3 regions of the Porticoccus litoralis genome follow, and region 2 is predicted to be linked to each of the others. Evidence: predicted binding sites of a transcription regulator. Region 2 holds the regulator's gene; each other region holds the start of a gene.
What was found. The regulator sigma-54, encoded in region 2, starts transcription at its own class of promoters, with help from an activator protein. The targets are predictions, from matches to a motif close to TGGCACANNNNTTGCNNT.

Region 1 (3,238 bases), on a different contig from region 2:
ATTCGCCACTGATCAGTACGGTGGAGTCAGTGGGGGCAACCAGTTCGATTTTCTGAAGAATGTGCTGAATGGCGGCGCTTTTGCCGATAATCTGGTGGTGGTTGAATTCCGAGTTAATTTCTTCCTGAAGGTAGGCGTTTTCCAGTTCCAGCTGGTTTTTCAGGGTTTCCACTTCCGCCAGGGCTTCCAGCAGACGTTTCTTGTCGGCTTTTTTCTGTGAAATATCCCGGAAAATGACCACGGCACCGACCGTAAAGCCGTTGTCCTGGATGGGAGTGCTGGTGTACTCCACGTCGATGGGCTTTCCCGACTTGCTCCAGAACACATCATTTTCCACCTGGTGGACTGCGCCGTCGCGGAAGGCTTCAAATATGGGGCATTCATCCACTTTGAAATGACTGCCGTCTAGATGTGAGTGGTGCACCATACTGTGCATATTGCGTCCGGCCAACTCGTCCGCGGTGTAGCCGAGAATGCGCTCGGCGGCCGGGTTCACGAAGGTGGTACTGCCGTGGGCATCGACACCGTAAATGCCGTCACCTGCTGCATCGAGTAGCAGCTGATTTTCACGCTCAAATTCCTGAAAGACCTGAGACACCCTGTTCCAGTGACCAATGCCGGAAAGGTAGTGGCGTTCGGCGCTGGAGCGTTCACGCAGTTGGTCCATTTCCTCCGAATTCAACAGGCTGAAATAGAGCAAGGTGGTCCCCGATGCGTTGGAGCAGCGTGCGCTGACTTCCAGTCGCGCCTCTCCCGATATCGTCTGTATAAGCAGGAGGTCGCTCCAGCCGCGGTGTTTTTCCAGGAGTTCCTGGGTGAATACCATCAGCCCCGGCAGATTGGGTGAAAACAGTTGGCTGGGACGAGTGCTCTGGATTTCCAGCATATCCATACGCAGTAATCGGCAGGCCTCGAGGTTGGCGCAAACGATCTGGTCTCCATAGGGGTCGATCACCAATTGTGCGGTGGCGGAATCATTGAAAAAACGATCTGAATACATAGCGGGCACTTGAGCACAGGTGTTGCTTCTAGTATTCAAGTTTCAAGCCAGTTATTACGAATATTCGTTTTCATTAGTATGAAAAATCGTAAATAACGCTTTTTCGTTATTTTTATCCTTAGGCAAATCGACTGATTTTTCACCAAAAATCAGTAGGTTGATTGCTGTCGCCTGAGTTGGCACCAAAGTTGCGATAGCTAATAAGTGTTTTCTCCAGATTGCTGAGTGCCGCGCTGAAAGCCCCCAATGGAGTGAGGACAGCAAAGAGAGCGGATAGGGACGGGGCTTTATTTACGTCAAGCCTGCACCAGCAGTGTGCAACATCAAGCAGAGCCAAGAGGATAGTGAATCATGAGCAGCAAAAGTTTGGGTAATCCCTATGACGGCGGCAATAGCCTGGTCCATACCAGTGATTGTTCTTGTTCGGTCTGTAAGGCCGAGGTGTCCTCGCCGAATGGGCTGACAGATTATCAGCGCCAGGCACTGCTGGAACAGCAGGCAGAGGCGGGTGAATCTCACGCTCCCCGGGCAGCTGTTGGGCAGGAGACATTTAATAGCTCTGAAGACCTGATGGATCGCGTTATCGAAAGTGCCATCGTGCGGGGGGTGTTTGGTCACAACGATACCAGCCGGCGCAATTTCATTCGAATGGTTGGCGGCGGTACGCTGGCCGCTGCACTGGGTAGCCTGATCCCCATGGATCAGGTGAAGGCCGCTGTGAAGGAGTCCATGGGGCCGCTGGAAAAAACCAAGCTGAAAGTGGGTTTTGTTCCCATTACCTGTGCCACCCCGATCATCATGGCCCAGCCCATGGGTTTTTATGCCAAGTACGGCCTGGACGTGGATGTGATCAAGACCGCAGGCTGGGCGGTTGCCAGGGATAAATCACTCAATGGTGAATATGACGCGTCCCATATGCTGACGCCCATGCCATTGGCAATGTCCATTGGTGCCGGATCGACAGCGACCCCTTACATTATGCCCGCCGTTGAAAATATTAATGGTCAGGCGATTGTTTTACACAACAAGCACATCGACAAGCGCGACCCCAAAGACTGGAAGGGCTTCAAATTTGGTGTTCCGTTTGATTACTCCATGCACAACTTCCTATTGCGCTATTACGTGGCAGAGCATGGTCTCGACCCGGACAAGGATATCCAGATTCGTGTGGTACCACCGCCAGAAATGGTGGCGAACCTGAAAGCGGGTAATCTTGATGGCTACCTGTCACCGGACCCATTCAACCAGCGGGCAGTTTTTGAAAAAGTTGGCTTCCTGCATATTCTCACCAAGGATATCTGGGAAGGTCACCCCTGTTGTGCCTTCGCCTGCAGCCAGAAGTTCGCCACGGAAATGCCAAATACCTACGCGGCGCTGTTCAAGGCCATCGTTGACGCTACGCACTATTCAGCCAAAGCGGAAAACCGGGAAGAAATTGCCAAGGCGATCTCCCCAAAAAACTACCTCAACCAGCCGGAGATTGTGGTTAAGCAGGTACTCACCGGTCGTTATGTGGATGGCATTGAGAAGAAGGTCTTTGATGTGCCCGACCGCATCGACTTCGACCCCTTCCCCTGGCACTCCATGGCTGTGTGGATTCTTACGCAGATGAAACGCTGGGGTTATATCAGTGGTGATATCGATTACAACGGCATTGCCGAGCAGGTGTATGTGGCCTCGGAAACGGGCAAGGTAATGAAAGAGCTGGGTTACACCCCGCCCTCAAAAACCTATGAAAATTACACCATCATGGGTAAGACGTTCGACTACACCAAGCCCGAAGAATACATCAACAGCTTCCCCATCAAGAGGTAGTGACATGGCTTCACTCAATGTGAGAGCAATGCTGTTGTCGGTGGTGCTGCTGGCTCTTTTGCTGGGGGTTTGGGAAGTACTCAACCAGCCCCCCAAGGCCACGGAGGCGATGTCGGAATATGAGCTGTTAATGGGCGGTGCCGATCAGGAGGCGCGGGTGCCGCCGCCTTCACAGGTTCTGGGCCATGCCTGGAACGAGTTGAGCAATCCCTTCTACGATGCGGGGCCCAATGACAAGGGCATTGGTATCCAGTTGGCCTACTCGATATTTCGGGTGTTGACCGGTTACCTGATGGCAGCGCTTGTCGCCATTCCTCTGGGGTTTGTGATTGGCATGTCCCCGTTGATGTACAAGGCCCTTAATCCTTTTATCCAGGTGCTCCGGCCCATTTCGCCGTTGGCCTGGATGCCCCTGGCACTGTT
Region 2 (3,238 bases):
CGTCAATGGAGTCGAAATCGACCGGTTCCTGTAATTTGATCAAGGCGGCCGTAATTTTTTCGCAACCGCCAAGGCGGCAATGAGGAATGGCAACCCCTTCGCCGATGCCGGTGCTGCCAAGACGCTCTCTTGATAACAGACCTTGGTAGAGTTCATCGGCGGTGACTGTGTCCATGCGTTCGGACAGGAAGCTGGACAAATTTTCGAGCACGCGTTTTTTGCTGCCGCCCGGAGCGTCGGCGACGACGTTTTCCGGGGGCAGTACATCAGTTAGTTTCATCAGGGGTTATCTACCGCGGGTTTTTTCCTTGTGTTTGATCAGCTGACGGTCGAGTTTGTCAGCCAGCGTATCGATAGCGGCATAGAGGTCTTCGTCTTCCGAGTTGGCAAAAAACTCACCACCGCTCACATGCACGGTCGCTTCTGCCTTCTGAATCAATTTGTCTACAGAGAGAATCACATTGGTGCTGGTGATGTGATCGTGATGACGCTCCAGCTTGGAGAGCTTGGTATTCACGTAATCTTTAATCGCATCAGTGATGTCGAGATGATGTCCGCTAATATTCATTTGCATGCGGTACTCCTTGGTTTTTGATTGTCGGATTAAACATTGGGATTGTAGCGTTTCCTCTCGCTGGAGGAGGGGATGCCCATCCCTTCTCGGTATTTTGCCACCGTACGCCGTGCTACCTGAATGCCCATATCCTGAAGCAGGGACGTCAGCTTGTTATCACTGAGGGGTTTGCCAGGATTCTCAGCACTGATCATTTTTTTCAGGATAGCGCGGATGGCAGTTGATGAACACTCTCCGCCGCTGGCGGTGGAGACGTGACTGGAAAAAAAGTATTTCAGCTCAAATACACCCTGTGGGGTGTCGAGATATTTCTGGGTAGTAACCCTGGAAATAGTGGACTCATGGAGTTCCAGTCGGTCGGCGATATCAGCCAGCACCATGGGTTTCATCGCCACGGGACCCTGTTCCAGAAAGCCCTGCTGCATTTGTACGATACAAGAGGCCACCCGCATCAGGGTGTCGTTGCGGCTTTCAATGCTGCGTAAAAACCAGCGGGCTTCCTGCAGATGGTTCTTCAAAAAGGTGTTGTCCTGGCTGGAGTCCGCTCGTTTAATTAATTGTGCGTAGTGCTGATTGATGCTGAGCTTAGGCGTGATTTCATCGTTGAGGGTCACCTGCCAGTGGTTGTCGACTTTGATCACTCTTGCATCGGGAACAACATACTCAATGTCGTCATTGCTGATTGAGTCGCCGGGATTTGGTGTCAGGCTCTGGATCAGCTCGATGGCGTTGGCAATAAAATCCTGGGTGAAACGGGTGTGCCGTTCAATTTGTCGGTAGTCCCTTTGGCCCACCAGCTCCAGATGATCCGAGACCAGAACTTTGGCTTCCTTGAGGAAAGGGGTGTCGGGCGAAAACTGGTTCAGTTGAATCATCAGGCACTCGGAGAGGCTGGTAGCGCCGACGCCCGGTGGGTCAAACTGCTGGATGCGATGCAGTACGGCAATGACTTCATCCAGCTCAATGTCATCGTCAAGAGCTGACCAGATTTCTTCGATTGGAATGGTCAGCATGCCCCGGCTGTCGATGGAGTCAATAATATTTTCGCCAATCAGATGGTCGGTGGGCGACATGGGTGTCAGGTTCAACTGCCACAACAAATGGTCCTGAAGCGATTCGGTAACACTGTGAACGCTGTCAAAATCATAGGTGTCATTGTTGTTGGAAAGCCGGGGGGTGGCAGGTGGCTGATAGATATCGTCCCAGTTAACATCTACTGGCAGGTCATTGGGGATTTTGTTTTCCCAATCCGTACCGTTCAGGTCGGTGGCTTCTGCTTCCGGTGCTTCTTTTTGAGGCTTGTCTTCTTTGCCTAACAGTTGATGTTCCGACTCTTCAGCCAGTTCAAGAAGTGGATTGTCGTAGAGGTTCTGCTGGATTTCCTGGTGCAAGTCCAGGGAGGAGAGCTGTAACAACCTAATAGCCTGTTGCAGCTGAGGGGTCATCGTCAACTGCTGACCAATTTTCAGTTGCAGGCTTGTTTTCATTAAATTACAACGAGTCTTTTCCGAAAAATGAGTATCTACAGGGAAAGTGTAGACCGCAGGGCGGTTGGATGACAAGCAAATTGTATGCCGCTTTGGTTGAATGTTGAGCAATCATCCGAAATTAAAGGGTGAAGTCATCCCCGAGGTAGATGTCCCTGACCTGCTGATTGGCAATAATCTCTTCAGGTACGCCTTCGGCAATGACTTTTCCTTCCCCGACGATGTAGGCGTGTTGGCAGATATCCAGGGTTTCACGGACATTGTGGTCCGTGATTAGTACGCCAATGCCCAGATCGCGTAGGTGGCGAATGATCTGTTTAATGTCATTGACGGAAATCGGATCTACACCGGCAAAGGGTTCATCCAGCAGAATAAAGGCGGGTTCCATGGCCAGAGCCCGGGCAATTTCCACCCGGCGGCGTTCCCCTCCGGATAGGCTCATGCCGAGGCTGTCCTTGATATGGGTGATGTGAAATTCCTGCATCAGGTGTTCGAGTTTCGATAAGCGTTGTTCTTTGTCCAGATCTTTGCGAGTTTCCAGGATGGAGAGGATATTGTCGGCAACACTCATCTTCCTGAAAACGGAAGCTTCCTGGGGCAGATAGCCAATGCCTTTACGGGCGCGCCCGTGCATGGGCAGATGTGTGATGTCCTCATCATCGATAAAGACACTCCCACCATCCTGTTCAACGAGACCGACAATCATATAAAAACAGGTGGTTTTTCCTGCACCATTGGGCCCCAGCAGCCCAACGATGGCACCGCTTTCAACACTGAGGGAGACATCGCGAATGACCGGCCGCTTTTTGTAACTCTTTGCCAGGTTGGTTGTCTTCAGGAGGGGCATTAATTTCCTTCCTTCTGGTTGCTGGGTGGAATCACCATCTGGATGCGCTGTTTGGGGTTGTCCCCCGAGCTGGCTTTGACGACTTCAGCTTTCAGGTCGTAATGGATTTTTTCACCGGTGATGGTGGTGCCATTCTGCTCCAGGCTGGCATTCTTCAGTAGGTCAATCCGGTCTGCCGCCAGGTGGTATTCAATGGTGTCACCACTGGCCAGAACCAATCCGTCCTCAGGTTTTGGCTGTTGCTGGTAGTGGGCCGGTTTGCCAATGCAGACAATGCGATCCACCTTGTTTCGCTCACTGTAGACAATCACTTTGTCTGCGCGAATTTTG
Region 3 (3,238 bases), on a different contig from region 2:
TCGACTTCACGTCCCCCAGAGAACAGCAGCCGCCCTCAATGGCGTTGATGATGTCGCCTTTGCTGACGTTGTGGCAGGAACAGATGGTGGCCGTGGCGGGCAGGGCGGCCGCACCCAGCAGTGGTGCACCGCCTTCGCTGGCCGGCAGGATCATGGTTTCCGGGTTCTCCGGCAGTTCGATGCCGTTCAGGTAATATTGCAGCAGGGTGTCGTAGTCGGAGCAGTCGCCCACCAGTACGGCGCCGAGCACGGTCTTGCCGTCTGCGCTGACGATCATGCGCTTGTACACCTCGGCGCGTTCGTCGCTGAAGGTATAGGCGATGGAGCCCGGGGTCTTGCCGTGGGAATCGCCGATGGAGCCTACATCCACACCGAGCAGCTTTAGCTTGGTGCTCATGTCAGCCCCTTTGAAGGTATTGTGTTCACCGGTGAGCTGACTCACGGCTACCTCTGCCATGCGGTAACCGGGTGCTACCAGACCATAGATCATACCGCCATATAGGGCGCATTCGCCGATGGCATAAATATCGGAATCGCTGGTGCGGCAGTGGTAGTCAACATCGATGCCCCCGCGAGGGCCGACTTCCAGACCGCAATCTTTTGCCAGTTGGTCACTGGGACGAATGCCGGCAGAGAACACGATAACGTCGGTTTCTAGGGTTTCACCATCCGCAAACTTCATTACCAGCCGGGTATCGCCCTCGCCATTTGTTTCTTCAATGGCCTGGGTTGCCTTGCTGGTGTGCACCTGAACGCCCAAAGTTTCAATCTTGCGGCGTAGCATGGAGCTGCCGCCACCGTCGAGCTGCACCCCCATCAGACCGGGAGCAAATTCCACCACGTGGGTTTCAAGGCCGAGGTTCTGGAGCGCATTGGCCGCTTCGAGTCCGAGCAGGCCGCCACCGACAACGACACCTATTTTGGCATTTTTGCTTTTTGCCTGAATCAGGCCCAGGTCGTCGATGGTGCGATATACCAGACAGTCTGAGAGGTCAGAACCGGGTATTGGCGGAACAAAAGGGTAGGAACCCGTGGCCATAACCAGTTTGTCATACGAAAAAGTGCGGCCACTGTCTGTGGTGACAATTTTGGCATCGCGGTCGATGGCGACTACGGCGTCGCCAAAATGGGCGGTGACACCCAGCTCTTCATAATGTTCACGGGTCGTCAGGGCTAGCTCTTCCGGTTTGCGTCCGGCGAAAAATTCTGACAGATGGACTCTGTCGTAAGCGGGACGTGGTTCGGCCCCGAGTACGGTAATGTTGGCTGAAACGTCTGAGGTGGCTAGTTGTTCCACATAATGGTGGCCCACCATCCCGTTGCCTATGACGACGACATTTATGAGTGACATATTGCATCTCTCTCAGTTGTCTGACGCCTTTTGCACCGGTTGGTGTAGGTGCGGGCGTCAGGGGTTATCTGACACGCACCTCGTTGTGCAATAAAAGGTAGTGATCTAATAAAGCAATTTATGTGCCACAAAACAGGGTTTTGATTTGTATGGTTTTTTTTAAAAAAGGTCGGGAGTGAATCTGTTTTTGCACCAACTTGGCCAGCGGTTGTGCGTTATGTTGGTGCCGTGGCTTCTTGTCGGCGCAGTTTGGTGACATTCTGTCTGTGGGCCATGATCGGATAATTGATGTTTGATATATGGCTTTTATCGGGGGGAGGAATTATTCTTTTCAGCCCATTTTTAAAATCCTTCATCCCAAACTCTGGAGCCTCCTTGTCACCATGACCTATTGTGTTGCCATTAAATTAAATGAAGGATTGGTTTTCTGCTCAGATTCGCGCACAAACGCAGGTCCTGACAGGGTAAGTACCTACAGCAAGCTGCATCGCTTTTCCATTCATGGTGATCGGCAGTTGATGATGGTTACCGCTGGGAATCTGGCGACCAGTCAGGCGGTGGTTGCCCAGATAGAGCGCGATTTGAAAGAGGATGCGGAGTTTAATCTGCGTAAAGCCAGTTACGTGGCAGATATTGCCGATTATGTGGGCTCTCTCAGTCTCAGAGAGCAGGGCAAACATAGAGGTGGTGCAGTCGGCGGTGGCTTTAATGCCGAGGCGACCTTTATTCTGGGAGGTCAGATCAAGGGCGGTGACCCCGAGTTGTACATGATTTACCCGGAGGGGAATCATATTACGGCCTCGGAGCAGTACCCATTCTTGCAGATTGGTGAGACCAAATATGGAAAGCCTATCCTGGACCGGATCATCAGGCCCGCTACACCCCATGAAACAGCCATGCGCTGTGCGCTGGTTTCACTGGATTCCACTATGCGCAGTAATGCCACAGTGGGACCGCCCATAGAATTGCTGTTTTACCCCACAGACAGCCTCTCCAATACATCCCATTACTATAAGTTTGAGGAAAATGATCCCTATCTTGTGAAGTTGCGTCACAGCTGGGACGAGAATATTCGCAGAGCCTTTAATGAGCTGCCGCCACTGTCTCTGGTTTTTGGCGCAGACATCTGAGCTTAGAAGACGATAAGGCTAAAGCCCCCTTTTGCCGTAAATTCAGCAGCGGGGGCTTTTGGGTTCAGGCTTCTTGTGGTTCCGTGGGGATTGGCAGGAACCAGGTGTTGGTAATAGCATCGTCCAGGTCGCAAAGGTAGATCTGGAACTGATCGATGAACTGGTGAAGCTCTTCATAGCTCTTTTTCTTAACATCAAAACGGGTCAGTTTGCGCAATGCTGATTCGGCAATACCAATAGCAGTTTCATTATTCTTCAAGGGCTGAAGCTCTTCGAGGATACCCTTCAGGCAGAAGGCCACCGTTCGTGGCAGGGTCTGTTCCTTGAAAATAAAATTGACTGCCGGGTCGGGTTCAACGAGGGGGCCAATTTTCTGCCGGTAGGCGCTGATGGCAGAGAGGGACTGCAGCATACTGCTCCACAGCAAGGTGTCTTCTGCCGGGTTATTGTTCTCCCGCTCGAGAATAGCGCCTGCCCCGACATCGACAATCCGCGTGGTCATGTCGGCGCGTTCCATCAGGTGACCCAGCTTGATAAAGCGGTGGGGGTGGTCCCGGCACAACGTGGTCATCAGCAAGCCATTAATCATCTGGCAGCGGGAAATGATCTGCTCCAGAAACTCGTAGCGGTGCCGTCTGCCGACAGATTTCTCGGCCATGTCTTTGCACATAATGTGCAGTTCGTTGACATGCTCCCAGGTTTCTTCCGGTAGTACGTCGCGGGTCGTTCTCACGTTTTCGCGTGCGGCCTTGATGGC

Region 1: Q8A57_RS04575 (CmpA/NrtA family ABC transporter substrate-binding protein) is a predicted target of sigma-54. The motif match lies at 1,178-1,195, and genes of this name have one in related genera.
Region 3: nirB (nitrite reductase large subunit NirB) is a predicted target of sigma-54. The motif match lies at 1,462-1,479, and genes of this name have one in related genera.

What each region holds. Positions count from the first base shown of each region.
Region 1 is NZ_JAUUUU010000002.1:66,278-69,515, forward strand. Features, by position in the region: gene Q8A57_RS04570 (sigma 54-interacting transcriptional regulator) at 1-1,000, opposite strand, end outside; gene Q8A57_RS04575 (CmpA/NrtA family ABC transporter substrate-binding protein) at 1,352-2,815, shown strand; gene ntrB (nitrate ABC transporter permease) at 2,820-3,238, shown strand, end outside.
Region 2 is NZ_JAUUUU010000001.1:750,818-754,055, reverse strand. Features, by position in the region: gene ptsN (PTS IIA-like nitrogen regulatory protein PtsN) at 1-280, opposite strand, end outside; gene hpf (ribosome hibernation-promoting factor, HPF/YfiA family) at 287-574, opposite strand; gene Q8A57_RS03735 (RNA polymerase factor sigma-54) at 604-2,061, opposite strand; gene lptB (LPS export ABC transporter ATP-binding protein) at 2,183-2,908, opposite strand; gene lptA (lipopolysaccharide transport periplasmic protein LptA) at 2,908-3,238, opposite strand, start outside.
Region 3 is NZ_JAUUUU010000002.1:156,398-159,635, forward strand. Features, by position in the region: gene nirB (nitrite reductase large subunit NirB) at 1-1,351, opposite strand, end outside; gene Q8A57_RS05065 (proteasome-type protease) at 1,735-2,481, shown strand; gene Q8A57_RS05070 (alpha-E domain-containing protein) at 2,546-3,238, opposite strand, start outside.